Regions from separate parts of the Allobosea minatitlanensis genome, predicted to be linked through region 2. Evidence: riboswitches for the same ligand, from Rfam matches in the RefSeq annotation. Region 2 holds a riboswitch; each other region holds the start of a gene.
The links. Region 2 has a riboswitch for cobalamin ahead of ACWH43_RS11665 (ribonucleoside-diphosphate reductase subunit alpha). Riboswitches for the same ligand answer to the same signal wherever they lie in the genome.
Positions count from the first base shown of each region.

Region 1: it holds a riboswitch for cobalamin, as region 2 does, so the genes downstream of both, ACWH43_RS06395 (TonB-dependent receptor plug domain-containing protein) here and ACWH43_RS11665 (ribonucleoside-diphosphate reductase subunit alpha) in region 2, are expected to answer to the same signal.
Region 3: it holds a riboswitch for cobalamin, as region 2 does, so the genes downstream of both, ACWH43_RS21140 (CbtB domain-containing protein) here and ACWH43_RS11665 (ribonucleoside-diphosphate reductase subunit alpha) in region 2, are expected to answer to the same signal.

Region 1 is NZ_OZ224509.1:1,323,977-1,333,535, reverse strand. Features, by position in the region: gene ACWH43_RS06430 (ParB/RepB/Spo0J family partition protein) at 1-351, opposite strand, end outside; gene ACWH43_RS06425 (helix-turn-helix domain-containing protein) at 351-590, opposite strand; gene ACWH43_RS06420 (LexA family transcriptional regulator) at 686-1,405, shown strand; gene ACWH43_RS06415 (hypothetical protein) at 1,402-1,896, shown strand; gene ACWH43_RS06410 (hypothetical protein) at 1,960-2,298, opposite strand; gene ACWH43_RS06405 (hypothetical protein) at 2,418-2,549, shown strand; gene ACWH43_RS06400 (hypothetical protein) at 2,546-3,142, shown strand; cobalamin riboswitch at 3,563-3,759, shown strand; gene ACWH43_RS06395 (TonB-dependent receptor plug domain-containing protein) at 3,882-5,843, shown strand; gene ACWH43_RS06390 (ABC transporter substrate-binding protein) at 5,840-6,712, shown strand; gene ACWH43_RS06385 (FecCD family ABC transporter permease) at 6,709-7,728, shown strand; gene ACWH43_RS06380 (ABC transporter ATP-binding protein) at 7,725-8,504, shown strand; gene ACWH43_RS06375 (DUF6925 family protein) at 8,512-9,528, shown strand.
Region 2 is NZ_OZ224509.1:2,329,407-2,338,965, forward strand. Features, by position in the region: gene prpB (methylisocitrate lyase) at 1-23, opposite strand, end outside; gene prpC (bifunctional 2-methylcitrate synthase/citrate synthase) at 35-1,222, opposite strand; gene ACWH43_RS11650 (MmgE/PrpD family protein) at 1,237-2,799, opposite strand; gene ACWH43_RS11655 (acyl-CoA thioesterase) at 2,796-3,404, opposite strand; gene ACWH43_RS11660 (short-chain fatty acyl-CoA regulator family protein) at 3,388-4,809, shown strand; cobalamin riboswitch at 4,952-5,152, shown strand; gene ACWH43_RS11665 (ribonucleoside-diphosphate reductase subunit alpha) at 5,272-8,187, shown strand; gene ACWH43_RS11670 (ribonucleotide-diphosphate reductase subunit beta) at 8,342-9,475, shown strand.
Region 3 is NZ_OZ224509.1:4,317,148-4,326,706, reverse strand. Features, by position in the region: gene ACWH43_RS21170 (precorrin-8X methylmutase) at 1-462, opposite strand, end outside; gene cobG (precorrin-3B synthase) at 459-1,772, opposite strand; gene ACWH43_RS21160 (cobaltochelatase subunit CobN) at 1,769-5,197, opposite strand; gene cobW (cobalamin biosynthesis protein CobW) at 5,207-6,277, opposite strand; gene ACWH43_RS21150 (DUF1636 family protein) at 6,282-6,671, opposite strand; gene ACWH43_RS21145 (CbtA family protein) at 6,710-7,450, opposite strand; gene ACWH43_RS21140 (CbtB domain-containing protein) at 7,463-7,639, opposite strand; cobalamin riboswitch at 7,676-7,858, opposite strand; gene cobU (bifunctional adenosylcobinamide kinase/adenosylcobinamide-phosphate guanylyltransferase) at 7,965-8,486, shown strand; gene cobO (cob(I)yrinic acid a,c-diamide adenosyltransferase) at 8,501-9,112, shown strand; gene ACWH43_RS21125 (TetR/AcrR family transcriptional regulator) at 9,485-9,559, shown strand, end outside.

The sequences.
Region 1 (9,559 bases), 1.0 Mb from region 2:
GAGGAACTCGGCGCGCTCAAGCGCGGTGAGCTCTTTGCGGGCCAAGTTCTCGTCGATCTCGATCTGGCGCGCTTCGTCGTCCGAGCACTCGATCAAGATGGCAGGGATTTCCTCCCAGCTCAGAATGTTCGCGCCGCGGAGCCGGTGACCGCCCACGACGAGCTTCAACCCGTTGCCGGAAGCATCTATCCTGACAACGACGGGCTGGATCAGGCCGCTTTCGTTCATCGACGTGGCGATGAGCTGGGCATGAGCTTCGTCGACCGGGCGCAGGCGTCCGGTGGCATCGATCGCGGCGACAGCGGCGAGGAAGACGGGTGAACCCGCCGTAAGGGTTGCGAGCAGCGACATCAGGCGGCCCTCTTCAGACCACGACGGACGAGGCGCTCACCCGAAGGCGACCAGCGCGTCGGCCAAAGAACATGCAGTGGGATGCCCGTCGCCTTGGAGATTGCTCGCTCGGCCGCGAGCTGCGGGCGGCGCAGAGCCGCGCGCAGCTGGGTATCCGAAACGCCGTACCGCTCCGCGATCCGCGGCAAAAAGCGGAACTGGGTCTTCCGAACGGCGGCCAAGATGTCAGCTTCGTGCATGCGCAGCTATCCGATTGGCGGCCGCGGCCGCCTTCTGTTAACCAATAGAGTAACGAACGATACCGTAGCGATCTTTTTGGATATAGGCAAGCGCCATGTCGAAACAATCGGACGATGATGACGCCGAAGAGAGGGACGAGGCGCTTCTTGAGCGCTTTAAGGAGATCGTCGATGCGTCTGGGTCGCGGGCAAATGCCGCTCTTTTGACCGGAAACTCGACGCAGCAGATATCCAAATGGATCAATGGAAAGGCGCGGATCCCTTTTCGGCAGGCCGCGATTCTGGCTAAGGCCGCCAATCGGTCGCTCGACTGGCTTGCGTCAGGCGAAGGCTCCCCGTTTTTGGGTCAAGATTTCTCAAGCCAGGTCGGAGTGCCGGCAGAGCCGTTGGTTGATGACGAAGACGTCGTCTACATCCCGCTGCTGGATGTCATCGCCAGCGCTGGGCCGGGAATCGAGAACTCAAACCCTATCGCGAAGGATCATCTGCCGTTTCCTCGCAGATGGTTGGAGCAGCTCAACCTCCCGGTGGAGTTTGCCCGTTTCCACGATTCTCGCGGGGACAGCATGACGGAGACGATCAAGGAAGACGCGATCTGCCTTTCGGACATCCGCTGGCAAAGGCCCCGGCTCGATGCGATCTTCGTCGTGGTCCACAACAACGACGTGCGGATCAAGCGGATTGGGCGCGGAATGGAAGGGCGAGTGACACTGATCAGCGACAACCCGCGGTATGAGACCGAAGTGCTGTCCGAGCCGGAAGCCAGATCTCTGAAGATCGCCGGCCGGGTCGTTTGGGCAGGGGGTAAGATATGAGAACCATCGCGATCGCCGTTGCGCTTACGTTGACCGGAGCGGGTGCCGTTGCGGCCGCGGAGCGCTGTACTCCTGAAGAGCTCAAGGATGATGGACACTGGAGCAGGCGGCTCTGTGATGCCCGTGGATTCCGGCAGGCTGTCGCGGTCGCCTCGAGCCCGGGTGCGATTGCTGGCGCCGAAGCCTGGCATCGTTCGCTGCGGCAGCGCGAGACGCTGATCAACAAGGCGCTGAAGTTGGGCGACGTCAGCGAGCTGAAGCGTCAGTCGATCGAGATCCGCAGGCAGATGAACGATATCGACGCCTGGCCTCAGGACGATCGCTGGACCGTGGCGCGGGTCTATTGCGCCAATACGGCTCAGGAGCTCTCGAACTTCGTCGAGGACAAGCTGAAGGGCTCGGCACGCGGCGAGGTGGCCGCGGGCGTTTCGCTCAAGGCCTATCGCGGGGCCGACAAGGAGTGCCGGCGCGGGTTGCGGATGGCAAAATGAATCGGGCCCCGCTCGCGCGGGGCCCGGCCTATGCAATTTCATGCATATTGATGCATTGGCGCTTTAAGCGACCTTCAAATCATGCGCGCCGAGCTCCCAGCTCTCGAACTCGGCCTCGCTGGCATCGGTCATGCCGTCGACCTCGGCCGACAGGAGGCCATGACGGGCGATGATGACCGCATCCTCCCAATCGCCGGTCGCCGGATCGCCGGTGCGGCGGAAGGCGACGACGCCGGCGCGGATCGGCTTGAAGCGCTCGAACATGCGCATGGCGTGGTCATGATCCCGCGCCGGGATCGGTTCCTCGGCCGAGATCTTGCCCCTGGACCCCTTCACGGCCTTGAACGGCTGGACGACGAAATAGGTGAGGTGTGCGACGGTTTCCCGCTTGGCATTACGCATTGACGCGCTCCTTTCTTCAGCCCCAGCCCCTGTGTCGCCAGGGCGACCCTAGGGAAACGCGTTCTTGTTCTGTTCTCAAGGGCGTTCTATGACAAAGGGAGTCAGGAGCGGAGGTCGCAGTGAAGAGCGGGGACAACCAGGAGTATGAGATGCGCACCCGCGAGGCGCGGCGCGAGGGGCTGTTCTACCTCGCGATCGTCGTCGCGGCCGGGCTTGCCGGGGGGCTGCTGCTGCGGTGGTGGCCGCAATGACCAGGCGCAAGGGCGAGATCACGCCCAAGCACCGCAACCGGTCGCATCCCTATCAGGTGGCGCTCGACCGCACCCCGGGGCCCATAGCATACGGCATCATGTACCGCTGGGCGGCCTGGTTCGATTCCGAGACCACCCCGCTCGGGCTGCACGGCATGTGCTGGTGTTTCTGCAGGCCGGAGGTGGCCGATGCCTTCGCCATGGATTTCGGCGGCCGGCGCATCGACCGCCCCGTCGAGTCGTACTATCTCAAAGTCGACCTGCCGGATGCCAGGGAGCTCGAGCGTCGCGCCAAAACATCCCGGAACGACAGGGTGACCGGCGGGTTGCCGGCGGATACAGCCAGCCTTTTCAGGGAGGCCATCACAATTCCCTTCTCGTCATTCAGCGATCCAGCCGACGTCGCGCGGGCGCAAGGCGCTCTCGACAGGGCCTGGATGATGGTTAGAGATTCCGTGCCGGAGACCGACATCGATCGGGAACGGCTGCGCCTGGCCTACATCGTCGCGAGCTTCGCCCTGATCGCCGTCGACGAGGAAGATCTTGCGCGCCGTGCAGCCGAGCGCTTCCGGAAAGGTCCGCGAGGAGGATGATTTCGCTTCCGAGTTCGGAAACGGGCATGATGCCCGCTCTTCGCTCATATCGCATTGAAAAATCGTCGTTTTACCGAACTCGGAAGCGAGAGCGGCACACTGGCGCATTTGTTCCGAGTTCCGCCGACCGCGCCGACGACATTTCAAGGGGTTAGCGGCAGGCCCGATTTCTGGCTTCCTGAATTTCTGGAATTCGGGCCGCCAAAACCGCGAAGGATCAAATGGCACTAAACGCCGCGCCGCCTGCCGCCTAACTCCTTGCAGCGCCGCCGCTTTCCGCCTGATCCCGCCTATTCCCGGTTAATCCCGCCTCATTGCCATGTGATGCTTCGTTTCACACCGATCCGGCGGCCGAAAAGCGCCTCTCGCGCCGGCTTTGGAAATCGAGCGGCTCCAATTGACCTTGCCATGCTTTCGCCCTAGTCGTGAACGGGACGGTTCCCTCAGGGGATCAAAAGGGAACGCGGTGCGGGCGGCTTGCCGCCCCATGCCGCGGCTGCCCCCGCAACTGTAAGCGGCGAGCCTTTCGCCAGACGCCACTGGGGACTCGGCCCCGGGAAGGCGGCGGAAGGCACCGACCCGCGAGCCAGGAGACCTGCCGTCTGCCGTGGTCACACGCGAGCACGTTCGGACGGGGTGTGCCGATCGCTGATTCGACCGTTTGCCGCCATCTGGCGGCGAAGGGGAGATCGCGTTCGCGGTGACGTGCCACAGACGTCAACGCCCGAGGTTTCCCCGCGTGTTTTCCTTAAGCCAGGCCGCAGGACGCGGCCGCCTCCTGCTCTCCGTCTCGCTGCTCGGCCTGGCCTGCTCCGCCGGCGCCGCCCTTGGCCAGGATCGCGCGGCCGCACCCGCCGCGCAGGATTCGGTCGCGCTCGACGAAATCGTCGTCAGCCCCACCGGCAAGCCGACGCCGGTGCGCGAGGTGGCGAGCTCGGTCACCGTCGTCACCGCCGAGGAGATCGAGCAGCAGCAGCGCCGGACGCTGCCGCAGGCGCTGGCGACCGTACCCGGCCTCAACCTCGTCCAGATCGGCGGCCCGGGCGGGCAGACCTCCGTCTTCATGCGCGGCACCAACTCCAACCACGTCAAGGTGCTGATCGACGGCATCGAGGCCAACGATCCCTCCACGCCCAACCGCTCCTTCGATTTCGGCTCGATGCAGACCGACGACATCGAGCGCATCGAGGTGCTGCGCGGCCCGCAGAGCGGCCTCTACGGCGCCAACGCCCTCGGCGGCGTCATCTCCATCACCACCCGGCGCGGCGAAGGCCCGCCGAAGGTGACCGCCCGGGTCGAGGCCGGCTCGCACGGAACCTTCAACCAGTCGGCCGGCTTCAGCGGCGGCACGGACCGCTTCGACTACGCCTTCAACCTCAGCCATTTCCGCTCGGATTCGACGGATTCCGTACCGTCGCAACTGATCCCGCCCGGGCGGAAGGTGCGGCCGAACGCCTATGATTCCTACACCTACTCGGCCCGGCTGGGCTTCGCCCTCACCGACACGCTGCGGGTCAACTGGACCGGCCGCTATACCGACGGCAAGTTCCTCAACCCCTACGATGCCGGATACCCGAGCGTGCCGACCCCCTATCGCTCGAGCCAGAACTACGCGCAGGCCATGACCCGCGGCGAGGTGGTCTGGGACCCGTTCGCCGGACGCTTCGTCAGCCGCCTCGGCGTCTCCTACACCAACCAGGACCGCTTCAACCGCTCGCCCAACGCCTTCGGCCTGCTCGGCCTGCCGACCGAATATCTCGGCGAGCGCACCAAGGTCGACTGGCGCGGCGACCTCGATATCGCCAAGGGCCACAACCTGATCATGGGCCTGCAATACGAGCGCGAGCGGCTGGAGACGACGAACTTCACCGCCTCCAACGGCAACAGGGCCGCCTTCCTCGAATATCAGGGCAATATCCAGGACCGCCTCTTCCTGGCGGCCAATATCCGCCGCGACGACGACGACAGCTATGGCGGCCACACGACCTGGCGCGTCGCGCCGGCCGTCATCCTGCCCTGGACGGACACCAAGCTGAAGGCGAGCTACGGCACCGGCTTCAAGGCGCCGACGCTGAACGAGCTCTTCGTCGACTACCGCCCCGGCTACAACTTCCACGGCAATCCGGACCTGCGCCCGGAGGAAAGCCGCGGCTGGGACGTCGGCTTCGAGCAGCCCCTCTTCGACCGGAAGCTGCAATTCGGCGCCACCTGGTTCCAGAACAGCATCCGCAACCTGATCGTCACCAACGCGACCTTCGATTCCTACGCCAATGTCGGCAGGGCCCGGACGAATGGCGTCGAAGCCTTCGCGGCGCTGGAGATCTCGCCGCAATTCCGTATCCGCGCCGACTACACCTTTACCCTGGCCAAGGACGAGAGCGCCCGGCAGGAGCTGCTGCGCCGGCCGCGCCACAAGGCCAGCGCCACCGCGACCTGGACCCCGATGGAGAAGCTCACCCTCTCGGCGACGCTGATCTATGTCGGCCCCTGGATCGACGGCAATCGCGACTTCTCGGTGTCGCGCCTCAAGGCCAAGGGCGCGACGCTGGTCAACCTCGCCGCCGAATACAAGGCGACCGACAAGGTCGCCGTCTTCGGCCGCATCGACAACCTGTTCGACAAGCGCTGGGAGAACCCGGTCGGCTTTCTCGTGCCCGGCTTCGGCGCCTTCGGCGGGATCAAGGTGGCGTTGGGCGGATGAGGCGCCTGCGCGCACGGCTTCGGCCGGCCGGCGCCTCCCGTGCCGTCATGCTGGCGGGCGCCGTGGCCTGGGCCCTGCCCGCGCCGGCCGGCGCGGCGGCGGGCAGGCCGGCGCGGATCGTCTCGCTCAACATGTGCACGGACGAGCTGGTCCTGCGCCTGGCCGACCGCGATCGCATCGCGTCCGTCACCTGGCTGTCGCGCGATCCGCGCAACGCCAACATGGCCGAGGCGGCGGGCGCGGTTGGGGTCAATCACGGCCTCGTCGAGGAGGTGCTGGCGGACAGGCCCGACCTCGTCGTCGCGGGCGCCTACACCACCCGCCCGGCCGTCGCCCTGCTGAGGCGCGCCGGCGTGCCGGTGCATGAATTCGGCGTGCCGCGCAGCATCGCCGAGATGCGCGGCCAGATCACGGAGATGGCGGCCCTGCTCGGCGAGGAGGCGCGCGGCGCCCGGCTCGTCGCCGCGATCGACGCGCGCCTCGCCGCCATCGCGGCAAGGCGCCCGGCCGGGCACCCGCGCGCCATCGTCCTGCGCCCCAGCGGATTCACGGTCGGGCGCGGCTCGCTGGTCGACGAGATCCTCACCGCGGCGGGGCTTGACAATCTCGCCGCCGATCTCGGCATCGAGAGCTACGGCCAGATCGCCCTGGAAACCGTCGCGCTGAGCAAGGCGCAGATGCTGATCCTCAACGACATGCCCGGCGGCCCGCCCTCGCTCGCCAACGAGGTGCTGCACCACCCGCTGATCGGGAAGCTCGGCGCCCGGCTGAAGCTCGTCGCCCTGCCCTCGCGGCTCTGGAGCTGCGCCGGCCCGAGCGTGCTCGACGCGATCGAGCTGCTTGCCGACGCGGCCGGGGAGGCCCGATGAGACGCGCCGGCCGCGGACCCTCGCCCTTGCCGCCGTCCCTGCTGCTGGCGCTGCTCGGCCTCGCCCTGCTCGCCGTCTTCGCGCTTTCCGTCGCCGTGGGCTACGCCCCGCTCGATCTCGGCGCGGCCTTCGGCGACCTGCTGGCCGGCCGGGAGAGCCTGCCGGCGCTGGTGCTGCGCGAATTGCGCCTGCCGCGCGCCATGCTCGGCGCGCTCGTCGGCTTCAGCCTGGGCCTGTCCGGCGCCGCGCTGCAGGGGCTGCTGCGCAACCCGCTGGCCGAGCCGGGGGTGATCGGCGTCTCCAGCACGGCCGCCTTCGGCGCGGTCCTCGCCTTCTACAGCGGGCTTTCCGCCAGCGTGGCCCTGGCGCTGCCGCTCGGCGGCATCGCCGGCGCCGTGCTGGCGACGCTGCTGCTCTTCATCCTGCTCGGCCGCGGCGCCGGCACCACGACGCTGATCCTCGCCGGCGTCGCGCTCAACAGCTTCGCCGGGGCCGCCACCTCGCTGGCGCTGAACCTCGCTCCCAATCCCTATGCCGCGCTGGAGATCGTCTTCTGGCTGATGGGCTCGCTCGCCGATCGCAGCCTCGCCCATGTGCTGCTCGCCCTGCCGCTGATGCTCGTCGGCTGGGCCCTGCTGCTCTCGACCGCCCCCGCGCTCGACGCGCTGACGCTGGGCGAGGACACCGCCGCCAGCCTCGGCGTCGACCTGACCTGGCTGCGCGTCCGGCTGATCGGCGGCACCGCGCTCGCCGTCGGCAGCGCGGTCGCCGTCGCCGGCGCGATCGGCTTCGTCGGCCTCGTCGTGCCGCATCTGCTGCGGCCGGCGGTGGCGAACCGGCCCGGCCGGCTGCTGCTGGCCAGCGGCTTCGGCGGCGCGATCCTGGTCCTGCTGGCCGACACGGCGCTCAGGCTGGCGCCGATCCGCCCGGAGCTCAAGCTCGGGGTGGTGACGGCGCTGATCGGCGCGCCCTTCCTGTTCAGCCTCGTGGACCGGATGCGGCGGGAGGCGCGATGACCGTCGAAGCCCGCGCCCTCGCCGTCTCGCTCGGCGGCAAGCCCGTCCTGCAGGAGGTCGATCTCGCTCTGCGGCCGGGCGAGCTCCTCGGCCTCGTCGGCCCCAACGGCGCCGGCAAGACCACGCTGCTGCGCCTGCTCGCCGGGCTCCTGCCCCCGGCAAGCGGCAGCCTGCGCTATGACGGCGAAAGCCCGCGCGCGCTCGGAAGGCAGGCGCTCGCCCGCCGCATCGCCTATCTGGCGCAGGGCGGCGACACCGCCTGGCCCCTCTCCGCCGAAGCGGTGGTCGGCCTCGGCCGCCTGCCGCACCGGCGTCCCTTCGCCGGTCCGTCCCGCGCCGATCAGGCCGCCATCGACCATGCCCTGGAGGCCTGCGACGCCGCGCCCTTCCGCGACAGGCCGCTCGGCACGCTCTCCGGCGGCGAGAGGCGGCGGGTGCTGCTGGCCCGGGCGCTCGCGGTCGAGGCGCCCTATCTCCTCGCCGACGAACCTCTCGCCGGGCTCGACCCGCTGCACCAGATCGAGGTGATGGAGCTGCTGCGCCGGACGGCGCGGCGCGGCGCCGGCGTCGTCGTGGTCCTGCACGACCTGACGCTCGCCGCCCGCTTCTGCGACAGGCTGGCGCTGATCGACCGCGGCCGGCTGGTCGCGGAGGGCGCCCCGGCGGAGGTCCTCGACGACGAGCGCCTCGCGGCGGTTTTCGGCGTCACCGCCTTCCGCGGCCGCCATGACGGCGAGCCCCTTCTCCTGCCCTGGCGGGCATATTCCTCGGGTTGAGACCAGAATGAACGATCACGATACGGTCCGCGACATCCTGCGCGCGCATCTCCACGACCCGTCGAGCCAGTGGAATCTCGGCACCTTCGGCGCCATCGCCGAATATATGCGCGACCCTGGCGAGCCGGTCGCGATCACCGACGAGGCCGGGCTGCTGGCGGCGGCGACGGCCCGCGGCGGCGTCGGCTTCCGGCGGCTCGAGGGGCTGCGCCTCTTCGCCTCCGAGACGGCCGTCGGCACGGGCTGGAGCCACCGCATCGCGCTCTGCCTGCCGGAGGCGGAGTGCGCGATGAACCGGCGCGGGGTCCTGACCGAGCTCGGCCCCGACGCCGAGGCGCTGCGCCGGGAGGACGCCGCAGGCATCCTCTTCGACATGGGCCTCGGCACGCACCAGGCCGATATCTGCATCCGCAGCGCGGACCCCGAACTGCTGCGGCTGCTGCGGGCCCAGGCCGGGCGCTCGCTGTTCGAGCCCGGCAACCCGGCGATGGCGGCCATCGTCGCGGCCGGGCCGCATCGCGTCTTCCTCGGCCGGATCGGCCGCTGCGAGGTCTATCAGCCGATTCCCCCGGCCGACGGCCGAAGCCCGGAGGGACCGCATACCCATGTCCTGCCGCAACTGCTGCGGACGGGCCGCACCCATGCCGCGACCGAGCCGATTCCGGAAGGCTTCGTGCCCTGCGCCCATCTCGTGCCGGCCCATCCGGCCAGGGACGCCCTCGGCCGCCCCCGCCCCTTCGATCTGGGCGACCATCGGCGCTTCGAGGCGCTTCTGGCGCGCTTCGGCGACCCCGCGCTCGTGGCGGTCAAGCATGCCGTCAGAGCGGCGGTCGCTTCCGGCGAGGATCCCCGCCGCTTCGCCGCGCCGCAGAGCCGCTTCGGCCGCCATGCGCTGCGGGTGGCACTGCGCCAGCTCGCCGCCGCGCCCGGGGCGCCGGCCCCGGCGCTCCAGGACTGGCTCGCCTTCTTCGACCAACGCGAGGCCGCCGGCGAGGACGCGGCGGACGATCCCTACAAGCACTGACCGGCGCGTTCAGCCGCCAGTCATCTCTCCT
Region 2 (9,559 bases):
TCGGAGCCAACGAGATAAGGCATGTTTCTTCTCCTCAGGCCGCGCGCGCCGGGGAGGGCGCGCGTCCGCGCGCCTCGAGCGGCACGAAGGGCAGGTTCTCCGGGCCGACATAGTTGGCGGAGGGCCGGATGATCTTGTTGTCCTGCCGCTGCTCGATGATGTGGGCGGCCCAGCCCGAGGTCCGGGCGATCACGAAGAGCGGCGTGAACATCGCGGTCGGCACGCCGAGCAGATGATAGGAGACGGCGCTGAACCAGTCGAGATTGGCGAACATCTTCTTGGTCTCGCTCATCACCGCCTCGATCCGGTCGGCGATCTCGAACATCTTCATCGCCCCGGCCTCGCGCGAGAGCCGGCGGGCCACCTCCTTGATCACGGCGTTGCGCGGATCGGCGATGGTGTAGACCGGATGGCCGAAGCCGATCACCACCTCCTTCGCTTCGACCCGCCGGCGGATGTCGGCTTCCGACTCGTCCGCGTCGGCATAGCGCTTCTGGATGTCGAAGGCCGCCTCGTTGGCGCCGCCATGCCTGGGGCCGCGCAGGGCGCCGATCGCGCCGGTGATCGCCGAATAGATGTCGGAGCCGGTGCCGGCGATCGAGCGCGCGGTGAAGGTCGAGGCGTTGAACTCGTGCTCGGCATAGAGGACGAGCGAGGTGTGCATCGCCCGGACATGCTCCGCATTCGGCCGCTTGCCGTGCAGCAGGTGCAGGAAATGGCCGCCGATGCTGTCGTCGTCGGTCTCGACCTCGATCCGGCGCCCGTTCTGGGCGAAATGGTGCCAGTAGAGCAGCATCGAGCCGAGCGAGGCCATCAGCCGGTCGGCGATGTCGCGGGCGCCGGCATGGTTGTGGTCATGCGCCTCGGGCAGCACGCAGCCGAGCGCCGAGACGCCGGAGCGCATCACATCCATCGGATGGGCCGCCGCCGGCAGCGCCTCCAGCGTCGAGCGCACCGCGGCGGGCAGGCCGCGCAGGCCCGCGAGCTTCGCCTTGTAGGCCGCGAGCTCGGCCGCCGTCGGCAGCGTGCCGTGGACGAGGAGATGGGCGATCTCCTCGAACGCGCAACGCTCGGCGACATCGAGGATGTCGTAGCCGCGGTAGTGCAGGTCGTTGCCGGTGCGCCCGACGGTGCAGAGCGCGGTGTTCCCGGCGACGACGCCCGACAGCGCCACCGACTTCTTCGGCGCGGGCTTCGCCGGCGCGGTGCTTTCCTGGCTCATCCTGTCCTCCCTTGTCAGGCCACGACGGAGAGCCCGGAGCGGGCCCCGCCATGGCTGGCGTTCCAGTCGAAGATGCCGGTCGCGCCCGTGCCCGGCAGGGCGGGGTCGACCGCGAAGCTCAGGCCCGCGAGATCGTTCGCATCGAGCCGTTCCAGCCGCGCGACCGCGCCGAGGAAGCGCTCCTGCTCGGCGGCGGAGACGATGCCCTCCGCCAGGGTGCGGAACTTCTCGATGTACTGGGCGCGGGCGAAGGGGCGGGCGCCGAGCGGATGCGCATCGGCGATGGCGAGCTCGTCGGTGACGGTCGAGCCGTCCGCGAGCGTCACGACGACGCGCCCGCCGAAAGCCTTCTCCTTCGGGTCGTGGCTGTGATAGCGCCGCGTCCACTCGGGGTCCTCGACCGTCGAGATCTTGTGCCAGAGGGCGACCGTCTCCGGCCGGTTGGCGCGCTCGGGCGCATAGGAGCGCTCATGGTGCCAGCCGCCATCCTCCAGCGCGACGGCGAAGATGTACATGATCGAATGGTCGAGGGTTTCGCGGCTCGCCTTCGGGTCCATCTTCTGCGGGTCGTTGGCGCCGGTGCCGATCACGTAATGCGTGTGGTGGCTGGTGTGGATGACGATGCTCTTCACCCGCGACAGGTCGCCGCCGGCCTGCCTGATCCTGGGGCCCATGCGGCGGGCGAGGTCGATCAGCGCCTGGCTCTGGTACTCGGCCGAATGCTCCTTTGTGTAGGTGTCGAGGATGGCGCGCTTCGGCTCGCCCTTTTCCGGCAGCGGCACATGGTATTCGGCCTTCGGGCCGGAGAGCAGCCAGGCGATGAAGCCGTCCTCGCCCTCCCAGGCCGGCGAGGGCGCGCCTTCGCCGCGCATGACGCGGTCGACGGCCTCCACCGCCATCTTGCCGGCGAAGGCGGGGGCATAGGCCTTCCAGCTCGAGATCTCGCCCTTGCGCGACTGGCGCGTGGTGGTGGTGACGTGCAGCGCCTGCTGCACAGCCTGATAGATCGTCTCCGCCGGCAGGTTCAGCGCCGCGCCGATGCCGGCGGCGGCGGAGGGGCCGAGATGGGCGATGTGGTCGATCTTGTGCTCGTGCAGGCAGATGCCCTTCACCAGATCGACCTGGATCTCGTAGGCGGCGGCGAGCCCGCGCACCAGCGCCGCGCCGTCGAGCCGGCAATGCTGCGCGACCGCCAGCACCGGCGGGATGTTGTCGCCCGGATGCGAATAGTCGGCGGCCAGGAAGGTGTCGTGGAAATCGAGCTCGCGCACGGCGACGCCGTTGGCCCAGGCCGCCCATTCCGGCGAGACGCGCCGGTCGGCCGCCAGGCCGAAGACGGTGGCGCCGGGCTTGAAGGGATGGGCCAGCGCCTGGGCGCGGGCGCTGGCGACCGGGCGGCGCGTCAGCGAGGCGGCGGCGACGGCGGCGTTGTCGATGATGCGGTTGCCGATCATCTCGACCACGGCGGGCTCGACCGCGACCGGGTCGGCGGCGACCTCCGCGATCTTCCAGGCGAGCTGCTGCGGGCGCGGCAGGTTCTCGGCGGACTTATGGGTACGGACGCTGTGCTGCTTCACGACTGGGTTTCCTCGGATGGGCTGGAAACGGAGGAGGGGGAGGAGGGAATGCGGATCGGCCGGCCATTCGCGGCGACCGCGACCATTTCGAAGGCGCCGCGCACCGCCAGCCGCGTCTCGCCGGAGACCGGCGCTTCGGCGACCATGTCGACGGTGACGGTCATCGAGGAGCGGCCGACGCGCGTGACCTCGGCGGTCAGCTCGACGCGCTCGCCGACGCGCACCGGCTCGTGGAAGGCGACCTTGTCGGGGGTCGCCATGACGACGGCGCAGCGCGCGCGGCGCGTGGCGGCGACGAAGGCGGCCTTGCCCATCAGGCTTGGCGCATGGCCGCCGAAGAGCGTGCCGTCATGATTGGACTGCTCGGGAAACACCAACTCCACGAAGCGCGTCGGCGCCTCGCGACGTTCGCTTCCCTGTTCTGCCGCCATTGCCATGCCGCGGGCCCATGCGCTTGCAATCATCGATCTTCTTCGCAATATCTGCGGAACTACCCTGCGATAAAGGGCTGAAATTGCGGAGTTTTGCGGAGACGGATCGGCAAATCTGCAAAGTTTGCGAAGCGACCTTGCGCGAAGGAGCCGGGACATGAAGAAGGCCTTCATGGGCGTCCGCCTCAAGCGCCTGCGCGAGGAACGCCGGCTGACTCAGGCTGCGCTCGCCTCGGCGCTCGGCCTGTCGCTGAGCTATCTCAACCAGCTCGAGAACAACCAGCGCCCGCTGACCGTGCCCGTGCTGCTGAAGCTCAACGCCGCCTTCGGCGTCGACGTGCAGCTCTTCTCCGACGACGACGAGGCGCGGCTGATCGGCGATCTGCGGGAGGCGCTGACCGATCCCGCGATCGGCGAGCAGATCGCGACGGCGGAGTTGCGCGAGCTGGCGGCGAGCATGCCGGCGGTCGGGCGCGCGCTGGTCTCGCTGCACCGGCGCTATCGCAGCGCGCTGGAGCAATCCGCGGCGCTGGCGGCGCGGCTCGGCGACGATCGCCAGTCCGCCCTGACCTCGGCCGTCTCGACGCCGTTCGAGGAGGTGCGGGACTTCTTCTACGAGCGGCACAACCATATCGACCCGCTCGACCGCGCCGCCGAGGCGATCGCGCGCGAGCTCGGCGCCGCGGGGGGCCAGGCCGAGGCCGCCCTGATCGAGCGGCTGCGGGACCGGCACGGCATCCGCGTCGCCACCTTCCGGCCCGAGGGCGAGGAGGGCGGGCAGCGCCATTTCGACGTGGCCGAGGGCGTGCTGCGGCTGTCCTCGCATCTGGGAACGGGGCAGCGCGCCTTCCAGATCGCGACCCAGCTCGCCTTCCTCGAGCATCGCGACGCGATCGACGGGCTGGTCGCGACCGGGCGCTTCGGCGGCGAGGATTCCCGGCGCCTCGCCCGGATCGGCCTGGCGAATTATTTCGCCGGCGCGCTCGTCCTGCCCTATGGCGAGATCCTCGCGGCGGCGGAAGCCTGCCGCTACGACATCGAGCTGCTCGGCCAGCGCTTCGGGGTCGGCTTCGAGACGGTCTGCCACCGGCTCTCGACCCTGCAGCGGCCCGGCGCCCAGGGCGTGCCCTTCTTCTTCATCCGCGTCGACCGCGCCGGCAACATCTCGAAGCGCCAGTCGGCCACCGATTTCCATTTCTCGCGGGTGGGCGGGACCTGTCCCCTGTGGAACGTCTACGACGCCTTCGTCCAGCCCGGGCGCGTGCTGACGCAGGTGGCCCGCATGCCGGACGACCGTACCTATCTCTGGGTGGCGCGCTCGGTCTCGCGGGCGCGCGGGGGCTACCATCAGCCGCGCAAGACCTTCTCCGTCGCGCTGGGCTGCGACCTGCGCCATGCCGGGCGGCTGGTCTATGCCGACGGTCTCGATCTCGGCAATGCCGATGCGGCGACGCCGATCGGCGCGGGATGCCGCATCTGCGAGCGCCCGGCCTGCCCGCAGCGGGCCTTTCCCCCGGTCGGAAAACCGCTCCATGTCGACGAGCAGAGAAGCGCCTTCGCCCCCTATGCGGTGAAATGAGGGGATGGCGCGCGGCGGGGCCTCGCGCGGTGTTGTCGAGCGGCCAAAAAGGGTTAGGGTCGCCCGCGCCGCGACGATCCCCGATCTTCACAGATGGCTGAAGAGCGCGAGACGACCTATTGACAGGAGCGGGGCTCCAGATACTAAATGTGGTGGTCGACGGTCTCTCGAATCGCAAGATCGAGAGCCAAGAGGGAAGCCGGTGAGAGGCCGGCGCTGTGCCCGCACCTGTCAGCGGCGCGTTCGCATCCAGCGTAATGTCACCGGGGCCGCAAGGCTGCGGAAAGACGGATGGGAACGACGATCCGCGAGCCAGGAGACCTGCCGCGACCCTGGTTTATGTCCTCGGGTGGAGTGTCCCGGCGGAGCGTGTGACGGGTCGCGGTCCTTGCAGGGCCGTGTGCCTCCCGACGCTGCCGCCCGACCTTCGCCCCCAACATCTTGATCTTGGGGTTGATGCCGATGTCTCTTTCCGTTGAAGCCGAACGGCCCTCTGCCGCTCCTCAGGCCGCCGCCGCGTCGCCGTCCCCGGCCGCGGCGAACGAGCCCGGCTATCAGGTCATTCGCCGCAACGGTGCGGTCACGCCCTTCGACCCCGCCAAGATCGCGGTCGCGCTGACCAAGGCCTTCCTCGCCGTCGAGGGCTCGAGCGCCGCCGCCTCGCGCCGCATCCACGACGTCGTCGCCGAGCTGACCGAGCAGGTCGTCGCCGGGCTGACGCGCCGCGTCGCCACCGGGCGCACCTTCCATATCGAGGACGTGCAGGACCAGGTCGAGCTCGCCCTGATGCGCGGCGAGCACCACAAGGTCGCCCGCGCCTATGTGCTCTATCGCGAGGATCGGGCCCGCGAGCGGGCGAGGGCGCTGTCCGAGGCGAAGCCGGCCGCGGCCGCCGCCCCCTCGCTGCGGATGAAGCTCGCCGACGGCTCCTACGCGCCGCTCGACGCCGCCCGCCTCGACAACGTCGTGCGCGAGGCCTGCGCCGGGCTCGACGGCGTTTCGGCCGATCCGGTCCTGGCCGAGGCCCGCCGCAACCTCTATGACGGCATCTCGCTCGACGAGCTGGCGCTGGCGCCGATCCTGGCCGCGCGCACCCTGATCGAGACCGAGCCGAATTATTCCAAGGTCTCGGCCCGGCTGCTGCTCGACAAGCTCCGCCGCGAGGCGCTGAGCTTCGTCCACGGCCAGCCCGAGCAGGCGACGCAGGCCGAGATGGCCGGGCGTTACGCCGATTACTTCCAGGCCTATCTGAAGACCGGCATCGCCAACGAGCTGATCGACCCCGAGCTCGGCCGTTTCGACCTGGCCCGCATCGCCGCGGCGCTGAAGCCGGAGCGCGACCTGCAGTTCGACTATCTCGGCTTCCAGACCCTCTACGACCGCTACTTCCTGCATGTCCGCGGCAACCGCTTCGAGCTGCCGCAGGCCTTCTTCATGCGCGTCGCCATGGGCCTCGCCATCCGCGAGATCGACCGGGAGGCGCGGGCGATCGAGTTCTACGACCTGCTCTCCTCCTTCGACTTCATGGCCTCGACGCCGACGCTGTTCAATTCGGGCACGCTCAGGCCGCAGCTCTCCTCCTGCTTCCTGACGACGGTTTCCGATGACCTCGACGGCATCTTCAAGGCGATCAAGGACAACGCCCTGCTGGCCAAGTATTCCGGCGGCCTCGGCAACGACTGGACGCCGGTGCGCGGCCTCGGCGCCCATATCAAGGGCACGAACGGCGAGAGCCAGGGCGTGGTGCCCTTCCTGAAGGTCGCCAACGACACCGCCATCGCGGTCAACCAGGGCGGCAAGCGCAAGGGCGCGGTCTGCGCCTATCTCGAGACCTGGCATGTCGACATCGAGGAATTCCTCGACCTGCGCAAGAACACCGGCGACGACCGCCGCCGCACCCACGACATGAACACCGCGAACTGGATCCCGGACCTGTTCATGCAGCGGGTCGAGGCCGGCGCCGACTGGACGCTGTTCTCCCCCGACGAGGTGTCGGAGCTGCACGACCTCTACGGCAAGCCGTTCAAGCAGGCCTACGAGGCCTATGAGGCCAAGGCCGAGCGCGGCGAGATCAAGGTCTTCAAGCGGATCAAGGCCGTCGATCTGTGGCGGCGCATGCTGACCATGCTGTTCGAGACCGGGCATCCCTGGATCACCTTCAAGGACGCCTGCAACCTGCGCTCGCCGCAGCAGCATGCCGGCGTGGTGCACTCCTCGAACCTCTGCACGGAGATCACGCTCAACACCTCGGCCGATGAGGTCGCGGTCTGCAATCTCGGCTCGGTCAACCTGGCCGCGCATGTCACGGCCGAGGGGCTGGACCAGGCGCGCCTGGCCCGCACCGTGACGACCGCGATGCGCATGCTCGACAACGTCGTCGACATCAATTTCTACACGATCCCGGAGGCGCGCCGCTCGAATCTGCGCCACCGCCCGGTCGGGCTGGGCATCATGGGCTTCCAGGACGCCCTCCAGGTCCTGCGCATCCCGGCGGCGTCGGAGGAGGCGGTCGCCTTCGCCGATACCTCGATGGAGGCGATCAGCTTCCATGCGATCTCGGCCTCGGTCGACCTCGCCGCCGAGCGCGGCCGCTATCCGAGCTTCGAGGGCTCGCTCTGGTCGAAGGGCATCCTGCCGATCGACTCGCTCGAGATCCTCTCGGAAGCCCGCGACGGCGACGTCGATCTCGACCGCTCCTCGACGCTGGACTGGGAGAGCCTGCGGGCGCGGGTGACGAGCACCGGCATGCGCAACTCGAACACGATGGCGATCGCGCCGACCGCGACGATCTCCAACATCGTCGGCGTCTCGCAGTCGATCGAGCCGTCCTACAGCCAGCTCTACGTCAAGGCGAACATGTCGGGCGACTTCACCGTGGTGAATGCCGGGCTGGTCCACGATCTGAAGGCGCGCGGGCTCTGGGACGAGGTGATGGTCTCGGACCTGAAATACTACGACGGCAAGGTCAGCCAGATCGACCGCGTCCCCGCCGATCTCAAGGCGCTCTATGCGACCTCCTTCGAGATCCCGACGGAGTGGCTGATCAAGGCGGCGGCGCGCCGGCAGAAGTGGATCGACCAGGGCCAGTCGCTCAACCTCTACATGGCGCAGCCCTCGGGCCGGAAGCTCGACGAGGCCTATCGCCTCGCCTGGCGGCTCGGCCTGAAGACGACCTATTACCTGCGCGCGCTGTCCGCGACCCATGTCGAGAAGTCGACGCTGAAGGGCACGGATGGTAAGCTCAACGCGGTTTCGGCCTCGGTGCCGGCCGCCGCCAAGGCCGCGGCGCCGATCATCGTCGACATCCCGCTGGAGAACGGCGCGGCCGTGCCGAGCGCCTGCTCGCTCGACGACCCGACCTGCGAGGCCTGCCAGTAGGAGCGCCCCGCGCCAGCCCCGCCATTCCCGGACGACGCCCCAGGCGGAGCCGGGACCGTTGGCGGGGCGAGGCGAAAGCCTCGCACGGCACAACACAGGCCCGGGGCAAGCCCCGGGCGGAACACCCTTCAGTTTCAGAACGGAACCCCTTTCCATGCTCGACTGGTCCGATCCCAAATCCGACGCCGCCAAGGCCACGCAGCCCGCCATCCTCGCCGGCACCGCGCCGGTCGCCGACGCCACCGGCCTCGGCGAGATCGAGCGCGGCGCCGCCCGCGTCACCGTCGACGAGAAGCGCATGATCAACGCGCGCGCCGACGTGAACCAGCTTCTGCCGCTCAAGTATAAATGGGCCTGGGAGAAGTACCTTTCCGGCTGCAACAACCACTGGATGCCGACCGAGGTCTCGATGCAGGCCGACATCGCGCTGTGGAAGTCGAAGGACGGGCTGACCGAGGACGAGCGGCGCATGCTCAAGCGCAATCTCGGCTTCTTCGCCGCCTCCGAGAGCCTCGTCGCCAACAACATCGTGCTGGCGATCTACCGCCACCTCACCAACCCGGAATGCCGCCAGTACCTGCTGCGCCAGGCTTTCGAGGAGGCGGTGCACACCCACACCTTCCAGTACATCGTCGAGAGCCTCGGCCTCGACGAGGGCGAATTGTTCAACATGTACCGCGAGGTGCCCTCGATCACCGACAAGGCGGCCTGGGCGCTGAAGCACACGCAGTCGCTCGACGATCCCGCCTTCGCCACCGGCACGCCCGAGGCGGACCAGCGCTTCATGCGCGACCTCGTCGCTTTCTACGTCGTCTTCGAGGGCATGTGGTTCTATACCGGCTTCGCGCAGATCCTTTCGCTCGGCCGGCGCAACAAGATGGTCGGCATCGCCGAGCAGTACCAGTACATCCTGCGCGACGAGTCGATCCATCTCAACTTCGGCATCGACGTGATCAACCAGATCAAGATCGAGAACCCGCATCTCTGGACCAAGTCCTTCCAGGAGGAGGTGCGCGGCATGCTGAAGGACGCCGCCGAACTCGAGGCCGCCTATGGTCGCGACACCATGCCGAGGGGCTTCCTCGGGCTGAACGCGGCCTTGTGCGAGCAGTACATGCACTTCATCGCCAATCGCCGCTGCGCGCAGCTCGGCCTTGCCCCGGTCTTCGCCGAGGCGGAAAACCCGTTCCCCTGGATGTCCGAGGCGATGGACCTCAAGAAGGAGAAGAACTTCTTCGAGACCCGCGTCATCGAATACCAGAACGGCGGCGCGCTGAGCTGGGAGTAGGCGCCGGCCGGCGCCTCCCCGCAGGTTCCCGCATGCGATGCCCGGCCCGCGCCGGGCATCGGCTTTTTGGGGCGCCCGGTCCGG
Region 3 (9,559 bases), 2.0 Mb from region 2:
CGCGCCGGCGTCGAGCAGCTCGAGCAGCCGGAACAGCGCGGTCGGCGCATTGCCGATGACGACGACCGAGCCGGCGAGAAGCGGCTTCCAGAGCTCCATCGCGGCGGCCGAGCGTGTCGTGCCCATCGCGCTCGCGAGCGCCGGAACCCGCGGATCGTCGAGGGTGCAGACGACCGCGTTGCCGGCCGGCAGGCGGGCGCGGGTCACGCCGTTGGCGACCATCCTGGCATCGCAGAGGATCGGTGCGCCACCCCTGAGCGCGGCCTGGGCAGTTTCCGCGAAGCCGGCCGACATCTCGACGTCCTGAGGCAGGTCGGTCAGGCCGCAGGCATGGATCATGCGCACGACGACGCGCTCGGCCGCACCGGAAAAGCGCGCCAGATCGGCCTCGGCGCGGATGATCGCGAAGGAGCGCTGATAGATCGCCGCCCCGTCCCGGATATAGTCGTAGCTCTGGCTCAACCGCGCGGTCCCGCTCTCCGCGCGGCCTCGGCGAGCCGCGCGCGAATCTCCTGTCCCGGCTGCAATCGCGCCTCGAGCGCCGAAAGGTCAAGCGTCGCGCAAGGCGCGTCCCGCGTCGTGCCGCCGAGGACCACATCATAGCGACCCGCCCGGCCGGTCAGGGTGAGGTCGGCGGAACCGGGATGGGCGCAGGCCTTCACGCAGCCCGAGACATGCAGGGTCGCGCCCTGCGCCAGCAGATCGGCGGCGATCTCGGCCAGCCGGTCGGCCGCCGCCATGGCGGGAACCTCGGCCCGCGAGCAGGCCGGGCTGCCGGCGCAGGCCTGCACCGAGAGGCGCGGGTCGCCGTCCTTGACGATCAGGCCGAGGTTTTCGGCCTGGGCCAGCAGCCGCTGCGCGCCGGCGCGGTCGAGACCCCGGAAGGCCAGCCCGCGCCAGGGCGAAAGCCGGATGCCGGCGTCGGCGGGGGCCGCTGTCGCGAGCTTCGCCAGCGTGCCGGCCTCGCCGCGGCCGAAGGGCAGGCCGATCAGCACGGCGAAGCGCTCATGCGCCAGGGCGAACAGGCCGGCGCGCCGGGGCGGCGGGCGCCGCGCGGGCGGCGCGGTTCCGGGCAGGTCGATCAGGGCCGCGAGCGCCATGTCGGACAGGTCGCGCAGGCGGCGGATGCGGGCCGGCGCGGCGCGATGCACGCCCGCGAAGCCGTTTAGGACAGCGGCGACGGCGGCCGCGACCGCGCTTTCCGGCAGGGGCCCGAGCCAGCGCCGATCCGCCAGCCCGAGCGCAACCAGACCGCCCCCGATCCCGACGAGGCGCAGATCGCAGGCGAAGCCATCGAGCGGGAACGCGCCGCCATCGTCGACGACGACGGAGAGCTTCGGCGGCAGGCCGGGGATGGTCCGGCCCTGCCTCTCGATCTCACCGGCGAGGGAGACGGCATCGATCCGGCCACCTTCGTATCCGTCGGCGCCTGCCAGCGGCGAAACCAGCGTCAGCCGCTGCGGTCCGTCGCCGTCATGCTCGTCGACGAGCCCTTCCGCCAGCAGGCGCTCGACCAGGGCGGGATGGCTCGCCGGCGTCACCCCGCGAATCTGGAGGTTGGCGCGGGCGGAGATGTCGACGAGCCCGCTGCCATGCGCCGCCGCCAGCGCTGCGATGCGCTCCAATTGCTGCGGGACCAGCCTGGCGCCCGGCGGATGCAGCCGCACCAGCCAGCCATCGCCGGTCTCCATCGGCTTCAGCGTGCTCGGGCACCAGCCGCGCCGCAGCGCGTCCCGTTCCGCCTGCGGCGCCGTGCGCGGAAGCGCGCTCATTCGGCGGCCTCCCGCGCCAGGAAGGCGGCGACCGAGTTGCGCCGGCTGGTCCAGAGCCCGCGTCGCGCCGCTTCCGCCAGCCGCGAGCGGATCGAGGCGGCGGCCGGCGCATTGGCGGCCTCCAGCGCCGACCAGACTGCCGGATCGGCGCACCAGGCCTGGAAGACGGCATCGAACAGCCCGTCGGCGACGGCGTCCGTGCTGGCGGTGAAGACGAAGAGCGTGTCGACGGCCTCGGCCAGCTCCGCCGCGCCGCGCCAGCCATGGGCGAGCTGCGCCGCGATCCAGCGCGGATGGGTCAACCTGCCATGGACGATGCGGGCGATGTCTTCCGCCAGCGTCCGAGCCTTCGGGGCTTCGGGATTCGCGCTGTCGAGGCTGTAGAGCGCCGGCTTCGCGCCGAGCGCCCTGGCCGCCGCAGCGAGCCCGCCGATCACGTTGGCGGCGCTGGTCGCCTCGAGGATGTCGCGCCCGGCGGTGTCGCTGACATGGATGAAGGCGTCGGAGGCACGGATGCGCTCCGCGAAGCCGGCATCGGCCGTGGCCGCACCCTCCGGCCCGCCATAGGCATGGTCGGAGGCCGCGAGATAGGCCGTGCCGAGCTCGTCCCGCTCCGTCCAGTCGCCGTCCAGCGCCCGGTCGGCCACCGCCGCGCCATAGCGGCCGGGCGCGGCGCCGAAGATGCGCGCGCCATCCTCGCCGCGGCGCCGGGCGGCGGCGGGCTCGTTCCAGTCGTCGGGCTCGTCCAGCGCCGCGACCGCCCGCGCCGCCTGGTCGAGCAGCGCGATCTGGCCGGGGAAGGTGTCGCGGAAGGTGCCGGAGACGCGCAGGGTGACGTCGAGGCGGGGGTGGGCGAGCTTCGGCTGCGGCAGGATGGCGAAGCCGGTGACGCGGGTCGAGGCATCGTCCCAGAGCGGCGCGGCGCCCATCAGGGCCAGCGCATGGGCGATGTCCTCGCCGCCCGAGCGCAGCGTCGGCGAGGCCCACAGGTCCATGACGATCCGGCGCGGATAGTCGCCATGGTCCTGGAGATGGCGCGCGACCACCGCCTGCGCCGCCAGCCGGCCCAGCCGCGCGGCGGCCCGCGTCGGGATCGCGCGCGGATCGAGCGTCGAGAGGTTGCGCCCGGTCGGCAGCACGTCGGGCCGGCCGCGATGCGGCGCTCCGGCCGGACCCGGAACGACGAAGCGGCCGTCGAGCGCGGCCAGCAGGTTCTCGCGCTCGTTGCGGGCGGAAGCCGGGTCGATGGCGGATTGCCCGAAGATGTGCAGGCCGTCGCGGAAGGGCAGTTCGGCGATGTCGCAGAGATGGGCGTCGAGCCGCGTCAAGGCCTCGTTCATCCCGGTGCCGGGCTCGACGCCGCAGGCGGCGGCGAGCCCGCTCGCCTCGGCCCGCGCGCGGATTTCGGCGGCGACGATGTCGGCGCGGCGCGGATCGAGCACCTGCGCCTGCGAGAACTCCTCGACGAGGTCGCGCAACAGCGCGGTCTCGCCAGCCGCCTCCGCCTCGGCCAAGGGCGGCGGCAGGTGGCCGAGCGTCACGGCACAGAGTCTGCGCTTGGCTGGCGCCGCCTCGCCCGGATCGTCGACGACATAGGGATAGACCACCGGCAGCGCGCCGATGGCGAGGCGCGGCCAGCAGCCGGCCGAGAGGGCGACCGCCTTGCCCGGCAGCCATTCGGTGGTGCCGTGCGTGCCGAGATGGATCAAGGCGTCGACGGCCTCGCTCCGGCGCAGGGCGAGGTAGAAGGCGAGATAGCCGTGGCCCGGCGGCGCGTCGGGGTCGTGATAGCGCGCCTTGCGGTCGGGCGTGGCGTCGCGCGGCGGCTGGAGGGCCACGGTGAGCCGGCCGTAGCGCACGGCGCGGAAGCGGAAGGCGCCGTTGCGGCAGGCCGCATCCGCTTCGGGTTGGCCATGAGCCGCGAGAAGCGCTTCGCGCGCGGCGGTGGGGATTCCCGCAAGCCAGTCGCGATAAGCGGAAAGCGAGACGGTCAGGTCGAACGGGCCGCTCGTGAGGGCTGCCATCAAGCCCCGGCCTTCATCCATCTGTCCGCCGTCCTCCCGGACAAGCCGCGTCAGCGGCGCCGATCCGGGATCCAGGCCGGAACTTTCGTCGGAATCGTTCCGGCCTGGATCCCGGGCCTCCCTTCGGTCGCCCGGGATGACAGTCGAGGATGAAGGAACGGAGTATCCTGCCTCAGCGAGCACCGCCCGGATCGCCGTCACGCTCGCCGGCGTGTCGAGCCCGACGGCGAAGCCGGCCCGGCCGCCGCGCGCGGGGTAATCCGACATCACCAGCGCCAGCCGCCGCTCGGCCCTCGGCTGGCGTGCCAGCGAGATCCAGCGCGCTGCGAGATCGGCCAGTGCGGCGATGCCCTCGGCATCCGGCACGAGGCGGCGGACGGCCAGGCCGGTCGCCGGATCGGTCTCCTCCGCCTTGAAGGCGACGGGGATCGTGCCGATGCGCCCGTCGAATTCCGGCAGCGCCACCTGCATGGCGAGGTCGGCGGCGGACAGGCCGCGCGGCGAGGCGTCCCAGGCTTCGCGCGGACTGCCGACCGGCACGGCCTGCAGGATCGGGCAATCGGCGCCGTCGAGCACGAAATCGGCGCCCTCGCGAGCCGAGAAGGCGGTGGTGGTGACGATCAGCGCCGGCTTGCGCGCCGCGATCAGCGCGCCGAGCGCGGCCGTGACGACGGGGTCCTTCAGGCTGGTCAGCGCCAGCGGCAGCGGGGCGAGACCGCGGGCGGCCAGGGCGGCGGCGATGGCTTCGGCCATGGCGGTATCGCCGGCCGCGGCGCCGGAACGGTAGAGCAGGATCGGGACCAGCGGCTTGTCGCAGGCGAGGGCGGCGAGCGCATCGGGCCAGGGCAGGGGCCTGCCGCCTTCGCCGATCGCGAAGAAAGGCAGGAGCGGCAGGGGTGCGAGGCAGGGGGCCGACTGCGATTCGAGATATCCTTCGATCCGCCCGAGCAGCCGGCGCATGTTCTCCGCCCCGCCGCCGGCGCGGAAATAGGCCAAAAGCGCGTCCGCGAAATCCGCCGGCACCGTGGCATGCTCGCCGAGCCTGGGATCGTCGCGCTCGTCGCCGGGCAGGATCGCCAGCGGGATGCCCTGCGCGCGGCAGGCGGCGCCGAGCTGCTCGATGCCGTAGCGCCAGTAGTCGAGCCCGCCGAGGCAGCGCAGCAGCACGAAGCGGCATTGCGCCGCCGTCTTCTCGATCAGGAAATCGACCGAGAGCGGATGCTTCAGCCGCCTGAGCGGCGCCAGCCGCACCGACAGATCGCCGTCGCCCGCGGCCGCCGCCAGCGCCGAGAGGTCGCTGTCGGTGAAGGAGAGGACGAGCAGATCTCCCGGCGGCAGGGCGAGATCGACGGCGTCCTCGCCGTCGTCGAGCCTGATCTCGCTGGTCGGGAGCAGGTGCATCGCGCGATGCTACGCCCCCGCCAGCGCCGCTTCCACCGCCTTGAGGTCGAAGCCCTTGAGGCCGATCACGGTGAGCCGCCCGTCGCGCGCTTCGCCCGCGCCCCAGGGGCGGTCGAAATGGTGGCCGACGCGCCGGCCGACGCCCTGCACCACGAGCCGCATCGGCTTGCCCGGCACGGCGGCGAAGCCCTTCAGCCGCAGCACGCCTTCGGCCTCGGCCGCCTTCGCGACGCGCGCCGAGAGCTCTTCCGGCGCGAGACCCGCCGGCAGCGGCACCGCGACGGAGTCGAAATCGTCATGATCGTGGTCGTGCTCGCCCTCGCCGTGATGCGAGGGGCGGGCGGCGAGATCGTTCTCGGCCGCGGCGCTCAAGCCCAGGATCAGCGCCGGCTCGACCTTGCCATGGGTGGTCTCGACGATCTTGATCGCCTTGGGCAGATGCGCGGCGATCTCGGCCTTGACGCGCGCGCGGCCCGCCGCGTCGACGAGGTCGCTCTTGTTGAGCAGGATCAGGTCGGCGCAGAGGATCTGGTCCTCGAACACCTCCTCCAGCGGGTTGTCGTGATCGACCGCGGCGTCGGCCGCCTTCTGGGCCGCGAGCGCCTCGGGGTCGTCGGCGAACTGGCCCTCGGCCACCGCCGGGCCGTCGACCACGGCGATCACCCCGTCGACCGTGACCCGCGAGCGGATCGCCGGCCAGTTGAAGGCGGTGACGAGCGGCTTCGGCAGGGCGAGGCCGGAGGTCTCGATCAGGATGTGCTCGGGCGGATTGGGGCGGTTCAGGAGCTTTTCCAGCGCCGGCACGAAATCGTCGGCGACGGTGCAGCAGATGCAGCCATTCGGCAGCTCGACCACGTCCTCGGCCGTGCAGCCCGCGATGCCGCAGCCGGCGAGGAAGGAGCCGTCGAAGCCGAGATCGCCGAATTCGTTGACGAGCACGGCGAGCTTCTTGCCCTGCGCGTTTTCGAGCAGGTGGCGCACCAGCGTCGTCTTCCCGGCGCCGAGGAAGCCGGTGATGATGGTGCAGGGCGTCTTGCCGAGCGAGGTCTTGCCCAGAGGGGCGGTCTGCGGAGCGTTCATGGGGTCATCCTTGCTGGCGCGCCGGCAAGGGCGGCACGCGCGCGACCACGCCCTTGCGGAAGGACTGCGGCCGCTCTTTCCAGGGAACGATGCCGTTGGCGCTGGCGGCATAGGCCTCCGCCGCGCCGACGATCTCGTCGAGATGGGTTTCGGTTTCGAGGTCGCCGATCAGATAGGTCCATTTGCCGTCGGCACTGAGCGCGATGGTGCAGGGCCGCTTGCAGACGGCGAGGCATTCGACGGGCAGCACGGCGATCCTGCTGCCCCTCGCTTCGAGCTGCGCGGCAAGCCGCTCCGCGAGCCCGATCCCCGGTTGGTCGTAGCCTTCCGGCAGGTCGGGGCGGGGGCGGCGGCAGGCCGTGCAGACATGGATGGTGAGGTCGCCCTCTGACATGGCTGGCCTTCCGGGCGCGGCTTTCGCCGCGTCCTTCCCTAGCGCGCCTCGGCGCGGCGGCCGAGCCACGGCCAGAGCGTGCCGACCGCGAAGGCGGTGACCAGCCAGAGCGCGGCCTGGATACCGAGCGAGAGCGAGGTGAAATGCGCGGCGAGCTCGGCCGGCACCTTGCTTTCCGGCGTCGGCGCATGCGGCGCCCCGACCAGATGCGGCAGCAGGATCACCACCACCGCCAGCAGCTTGAGCCATGGCGCCTGGTAGCGCAGGAACAGGAAGAGCCCGAGCGCGGTGGCGACGGCGGTCCCGAGCCACCAGAGCTGGCGCTCCTGCAGCGCGGCCGCGGCGGCGCCGGGCAGCTCCGGCGCGAGCCCCATTCCGGGCGCCAGGCCGCAGGCGAGGAAGCCGCAGGCGCCCCAGATCAGCGCGCGGCGCTGGTCGATCGTGTCGCCGGCCGCGAGCATGCCGGCCAGCAGCAGCGCGGCGAAGCCGATCGCGGTGCCGATGGTGGCGGCGCTGGTGAAGAGCAGGCGCTGGGGGCCGTCCTCCGGCTTCCACTCGGCCTCGTCATGGCCGGCCCCGGCCTCGTGGTTATGGGCGAGGATGATGCGGGCCTGCCCCTGTGCGAAGGCGAGAGGCGCTCCCGGCCCTTCGCTCATGGCGTTTTCATAGGTTTCCGCCTGGAGGATCAGCGGGGTGGTGGTGACATGCTGGAGGGCGGCGACGACGAGACCGGCCAGAAGCCCGGCCAGGATGCTGACCGCGAGAACGCGCGTGACCATGGCTGGCTTCCCTCAATGGCAGGGGAAGGCGAGGCCGTGGCGGGTGTCGTGCGCGGCGTTGTGGACATTGGTCGAGGCCGCGAAGCCGGTGGTGTAGACCAGGGCGACGCCGACGACGAGGGCGGCGGCGACGGCCTTGACCCTCTCCGATACGCTGGGCCGGGCGGTGGAAACCGAGGCGGTGTTCATGGCGGTTCTCCGTGGCCGCCCCGCCGGCAGCCGGTTGGATCGTTGCGGGTGACGGCAGGTCTCCTGGCTCGCGGGTCCGGTGCCCTCCGCCGCCTTCCCGGAGCGAACTCCAGTGGCGATGGCGCAGGACGCCCGCTTACAGTTGCGGGGGCAGCCGCGGCGTCGCACCGCGTTCCCTTTTCACCTCCTCGCGGAGGCACCGTCGGCGACGATCATTAGCCTTCGGCGTGCGGCTGTGCAATGCAGGGCCGGTCCTTCCTCTACGCGGTCATTCCGGATCTCGCTTCGGTCGTCGGGATGACGGCGAGCGAACCCGAAGCCGCCGATGCAAGCAACGCCCATCCCCCATCTCACCCTCGTCCTCGGCGGCGCCCGCTCCGGCAAGAGCCGCCATGCCGAGGCCCTGGTCGAGGCCCTGCCGGCACCTTGGACCTATATCGCCACCGCGCAGGCCTATGACGACGAGATGCGGGCGCGCATCGCCGAGCACCGGGCGCGCCGCCCGACGGGCTGGGAAACTGTGGATGCGCCGCTGGCCCTCGCCGAAGCCATCGCCGCTCAGCCGGCCGGTCGGCCGATCCTGGTCGACTGCCTGACGCTGTGGCTGACCAACCTGATCCTCGCGGAACAGGATACCGGCGCGGCATGCGAGGCCCTGATCGCCGCCTGCGAAACCGTTTCCGCCCCGCTCGTGCTGGTCGGCAGCGAGGTCGGCCTCGGCATCGTGCCGGAGAACGCGCTCGCCCGCCGCTTCCGCGACGAGGCCGGGCGATTGCATCAGGCGCTTGCGGCGCGCGCGGCCGGCGTGGTCTTCATGGTCGCCGGATTGCCGATGCGGGTGAAGTAGAAGCGAGCGCGACGATGACGACGGACAGCGACGAAGCCGCCCGCCACAAGGCCAAGATGGAGAAGCGCAAGGCGGTGCAGGATGCCGAGGTCGCCTCCAAGACGCTGGAGAAGGGGCTGCTGATCGTCAATACCGGCCCCGGCAAGGGCAAGTCGACGGCGGCCTTCGGGCTGATCCTGCGCGCGCTCGGCCATGGCTGGCGCATCGGCGTGGTGCAGTTCATCAAGGGCGCCTGGTCGACCGGCGAGCGCAGGGCGCTCGAAGCCTTCGGCGATCAGGTCTCGTGGCACAGCATGGGCGAGGGCTTCACCTGGGAGACGCAGGACAAGGCCCGCGACATCGCCGCCGCCGGGCGCGCCTTCGCCAAGGCCAGGGAGCTGATGGCCGATCCGGGCATCCGGCTCCTGGTGCTGGACGAGCTCAACATCGCGCTGCGCTACGATTATCTGCCGCTCGCCGAGGTGGTGGCGACGCTGGCCGCGCGCCGGCCGGATCTGCACATCGTCGTCACCGGCCGCAACGCCAAGCCGGAGCTGATCGAGGCGGCCGACCTCGTCACCGAGATGACCTTGGTGAAGCACCATTTCGCCGCCGGGGTGAAGGCGCAGGAAGGCATCGAGTTCTGAGGGCTTCCGCATGTTCACCGGAGCCTGCGCTCCCGGTCGCGGCCCTTTGCCCCGGCCTTGGTCCGGCCCGGGGATGAACGCCGCGGAAATCCATGCGGTTCAGGAGGGCGAGCGCCGCCGGGATCAGCGCTGCGCCGCCGATGACCCCCGCATCGAGCGGGGCGCCGCGCCGAGCCTTGAACAGCGGCGTGCCGGCATGGCTTCCGGGCCAGTCCCGGCATGACAGCCTGATTTCCCTCGCCGGCCGACGCCCGGTGGTTGCCACCAGCCGTTCCGGCGAGGAGCGATCTCGCCCCTCGATCCATCCGCTTGACGGAAAGCCGCTTTGCTTTCAGATTGAATCTGAATTCAGGTTCAATTTCGGGATCGCGCATGGCCGAGGGAACGGCGAGGCAACCGCGCAAGGCCGGCAAGCGCGAGGCGATCCTGTCCGCCGCGCGCGGCATC